DNA from 2 places in the Bacillus cereus group sp. Bce041 genome. Region 2 is predicted to be linked to the other one. Evidence: riboswitches for the same ligand, from Rfam matches in the RefSeq annotation. Region 2 holds a riboswitch; the other holds the start of a gene.

Region 1 (2,209 bases), on a different contig from region 2:
TCACCGAATAAAGAAGCAATGAAAGCAATACTACCAACAATTGACGTTACAATTAACGCGTTAACAGGTACACCGCGGCTATCTAATTTACCAAGAAACTTTGGTGCTTTTCCTTGGCGAGCTAAATCCCAAAGCATACGAGTTGATGCATACATACCAGAGTTACCAGCAGATAGTACAGCAGTTAAAATAACAGCGTTCATAACAGAAGCAGCAAAGGCAACGCCCGCTTTTTCAAAAATAAGTGTAAACGGACTTACTGTAACATCACTTGCTGCAAGGCTTTCAGTTGTATAAGGAATTAATAAACCGATAACGAGAATCGCAAGGATATAGAATAAAAGAATACGCCAAAAGATTGAACGAATTGCTTTCGGAATATTACGTTCTGGATCAGACGTTTCACCAGCAGCTACTCCTAATAGTTCAGTACCTTGGAAGGAGAAACCAGCTGCCATAAACACACCGATAATTGCCATGATACCGCCGTTAAATGGTGCATCTGCAACAGTGAAGTTTTTAAATCCAACCGTTTCGCCGCCCATAATTCCAAAAATCATCATGAAACCAACAATTAAAAAGATAATAATCGTAACTACTTTAATAAGTGCGAACCAATATTCAGATTCACCAAACCCTTTAACAGATAAGTAGTTTAAAAGGAAAATAATAGCTAAACATAATCCGCTCCAAATAAGAGAAGGGGTATCTGGGAACCAAAATTTCATAATTAATGTTACAGCAGCTAGTTCAGCAGCAATCGTAATTGCCCAGTTATACCAATAGTTCCATCCAAGTGCAAAGCCAAGTGATGGATCAACAAATTTTGTTGCATACGTGCTAAAAGATCCAGTAACAGGCATGTAAGCTGCAAGTTCAGCTAAGCTTGTCATTAAAAAATAAACCATAATTCCAATTGCGGCGTATGCAATTAATGCGCCACCAGGTCCAGCTGTATGGATGACACCACCGCTGGCAAGAAATAGTCCGGTACCAATTGTACCACCGAGAGAAATCATCGTAAGGTGCCTTGATTTTAGACCGCGTCTTAATTCACCTTTTCCTTGTGTAGTTTGCGTTTTAGAGGTAGATTGATTTGTTGCGCTATTCATGTTCAACACTCCTTTTCTTGTAGGTTAGGAAGGAGCGGGGGAGAAAAATACAAAAAACCGCCAAAGGAATTTGGCGGAACGTTTCACAAATAACCACCCCATCATACCCTTCCGTTAAGATAGCACCCCACATTTACACGGTAATTTTGTAAACGTGACAGTTCTGTTCCTTTCGGAGACAGCCCCAGCTCATATTTCCAGAGAAGAAATATAAACTTCGGCAACTTTTCCTTTCAAACGGAGTCAGCTGACATTCTCTGTGTCTCGTCCGTTTTACTATTAAAAGTCGCAACCTCTACCTCATCGGATTGATGAGGATTTATATTGCTAAGATTTTTAATATATGGCAATTGTAATGACTTTCTGAATATATTGCAAGATATTTTGTAGGAAAAAATCAAAAAATATCGGTTATTGTATAGGAAACGCTTGCAAAACTCCACCCGAACCAACTATTATGTAGCAATAAGCAAAGAAAAAATTGTTATACAAATGTTTCGCAAAAAATATTGAAAAATCCTTTAAATTAAAAGAAAATTCAGAAAAATATAATTCGACATTCATGATAAGGTCATATTATTTGTTATAATTAAAGTAACGTTTAAGCAAAAAGGGGAAATCAAAATGAAATTAGAAACAGAAAGGCTCTATCTAGTGCCGTGCACAGAAGAGAGGATTCAAGTCGCTAACGAGCAAGGATATAATAGCGGTCCGCATATTGTGGGGCATGTAGAGAATATAAAACAAGATGCGGCTTTATTATCATGGGGGGCGTGGTATGTTCTTCGGAAAGAAGATGATATCGTTTTAGGTGATATTGGGTTTAAGGGGAAACCAAATGAGAATCAAACAGTAGAAATCGGTTATGGATTTATTGAGAAATATTGGAATCAGGGCTATGCAACAGAAGCTGTAAGAGGACTAATCGATTGGGCTTTCAAAACAGGAGAGGTAGAAACAATAATTGCAGAGACACTCCTAGATAATTATAGTTCGATGCGTGTTTTAGAAAAGTTACATATGAAGAGAGTAAATGCTACAGAAACGATGATTAATTGGAAAATAGAAAAATAAAAAAATAAAAAATACCGCTCTAA
Region 2 (2,209 bases):
TCCTTTCCACAAATGTTCCCTTATATGAAAAAAGCGAGCCAATTAACGGGTTTCGTACTTGTACATGAATTCGAAAACACTGTAGTGTTGCATCATAACTTTCAACAATTTTTGCTTCACCATACAAAAATTTTGGTAACGGCATTTTTCTTCCAAACATATAAAACCATTGTTTCTTTGAAGAAATATGCATTGCCCCTAACTCATCGATATGAAAATGCAGTGTAGAAACGAGTAAATGTGGTTCGCCAAAATAATCTACAATTTCATTTTCGTTTCCATCCAATTGCATAACTGCATTAAAATATCTTTTCTTATTTCACCTATTGATTCCCCTTCTCCAGCTATTTCAAACCCAAATCCAATCTTTGTTTTATACAAAAACTTCTGTGGTTCTCCTTCTTTTTTCTCTAAATACGAAATTTCAGTAAAGCGAGCATCCCACTCTGTATGTATAGCTGGTTCTTGCGTATATTCCCATAATTTTCCCATCGTCGTGTTCATTTTTGTCGCAACATAAATAGGCTGTTTCCTTTTCATTCTCCCACCTCCTATGCACTATAAGTTTAATGTACATGCAATGAATTTATTTTGCTACATTTTTCACAAACTTCCTCAGAAAAAAAGAAAGAATTTTTAAAATATATATAAAACACTTGATTCCCCGAAAAATTTAAATTATTATAAAACAAATGTTACCAACAACTTCATAAATCAAACACTCTCGCCTAAAACGTGAGATAGAGGTTGCGATACTTATGAGTATTCTAATGGAGACACAGAGATGTCTATGAACTTAGATGAAAGGAAGTATTGCCGAAATTGATAAGTTTCTCTGCATTTATCAATTGGGGCTGTTTTCGAATAGAAACAGAACTGTCATATGTACAGACGTGTACGTATGAAGAGCTATCTACAAAAAAGAGATATCATTTTTTATGATATTCCTTTTTTGGCGGTTTTTTTATTAGCTCCGTTTTCTGTTTCCCTTTTCCTGTAACAGCACCATCCTCACTTATTTGAGATGGTGTTTTTTGTTTGTCTTTCTGGTAACTACAGGAGTATTGGGATTTATATATTTCCTAATCTATTCTTAAAAATAGACGAAAGAAGGAATCTGTAATGGAAACAATTGTTCAAAAATTCGGTGGCACTTCTGTCGGAAGCGTCGAACGCATTCAACATGTAGCAAATTTAATTATTGAAGAATATGAACGAGGTCATAGCATTGTCTCTGTCGTTTCAGCAATGGGAAAAAGCACAGATGAACTTGTCGCACTCGCTAACGCTATCACAGAAAATCCAAGTAAACGTGAAATGGATATGCTTCTATCTACAGGAGAACAAGTAACTATTTCATTATTAACAATGGCACTGCAAGCAAAAGGCTATCATGCAATTTCATTAACAGGGTGGCAAGCTGGTATTACGACAGAATCTGTACATAGTAGTGCACGGATTACTGACATTCATACAGATCGTATTCAATCTTATCTTGCTGAAGGTACGATTGTTATTGTAGCTGGTTTCCAAGGAGTCAGTGAAGATTTTGAAATTACAACGCTTGGACGAGGCGGTTCTGATACAACTGCTGTCGCATTAGCTGCTGCACTAAACGCAAAAAAATGTGATATTTACACAGATGTGACCGGCGTATATACGACGGATCCACGAGTTGTAAAAGATGCTTATAAATTAGATGAAATTTCTTATGACGAAATGTTAGAACTTGCAAACCTCGGTGCTGGCGTATTACACCCGCGTGCTGTTGAGTTTGCTAAAAATCATAACGTAGTTTTAGAAGTTCGCTCAAGTATGGAACAAGAAAACGGAACAATTGTAAAAGGAGAATGTAACATGGAACAACAATCAATCGTTAAAGGTATTGCATTTGAAGATAATATTACACGCATCACAGTGAAAGGATTAGAACAAGGTTCACTTTCAACTGTTTTCTCTACATTAGCAGCGGCACATATTAATGTAGATATCATCATTCAAAGTATTACAAATGAAGGAACTGTTCATCTCTCCTTCTCCATTCACTCGAATGATTTAAGAGAAACATTAGAAGTATTGGAACAAAATCAAGAAACTCTTCACTACGAATCTGTAGAACATGAAAATCACTTAGCAAAAGTATCAATCGTAGGATCTGGCATGGTATCTAACCCAGGTGTCGCTGCAAATATGTTCACTACTTTAAAAG

What was found. Region 2 has a riboswitch for lysine ahead of ACUN13_RS06695 (aspartate kinase). Riboswitches for the same ligand answer to the same signal wherever they lie in the genome.
Region 1: another riboswitch for lysine. It lies ahead of ACUN13_RS17395 (amino acid permease); the one in region 2 lies ahead of ACUN13_RS06695 (aspartate kinase).

What each region holds. Positions count from the first base shown of each region.
Region 1 is NZ_JBQXON010000005.1:98,531-100,739, reverse strand. Features, by position in the region: gene ACUN13_RS17395 (amino acid permease) at 1-1,112, opposite strand, end outside; lysine riboswitch at 1,225-1,418, opposite strand; gene ACUN13_RS17390 (GNAT family N-acetyltransferase) at 1,737-2,186, shown strand.
Region 2 is NZ_JBQXON010000002.1:151,194-153,402, forward strand. Features, by position in the region: partial or broken gene ACUN13_RS06685 (DUF4166 domain-containing protein) at 1-319, opposite strand, end outside; partial or broken gene ACUN13_RS06690 (hypothetical protein) at 262-540, opposite strand; lysine riboswitch at 734-920, shown strand; gene ACUN13_RS06695 (aspartate kinase) at 1,123-2,209, shown strand, end outside.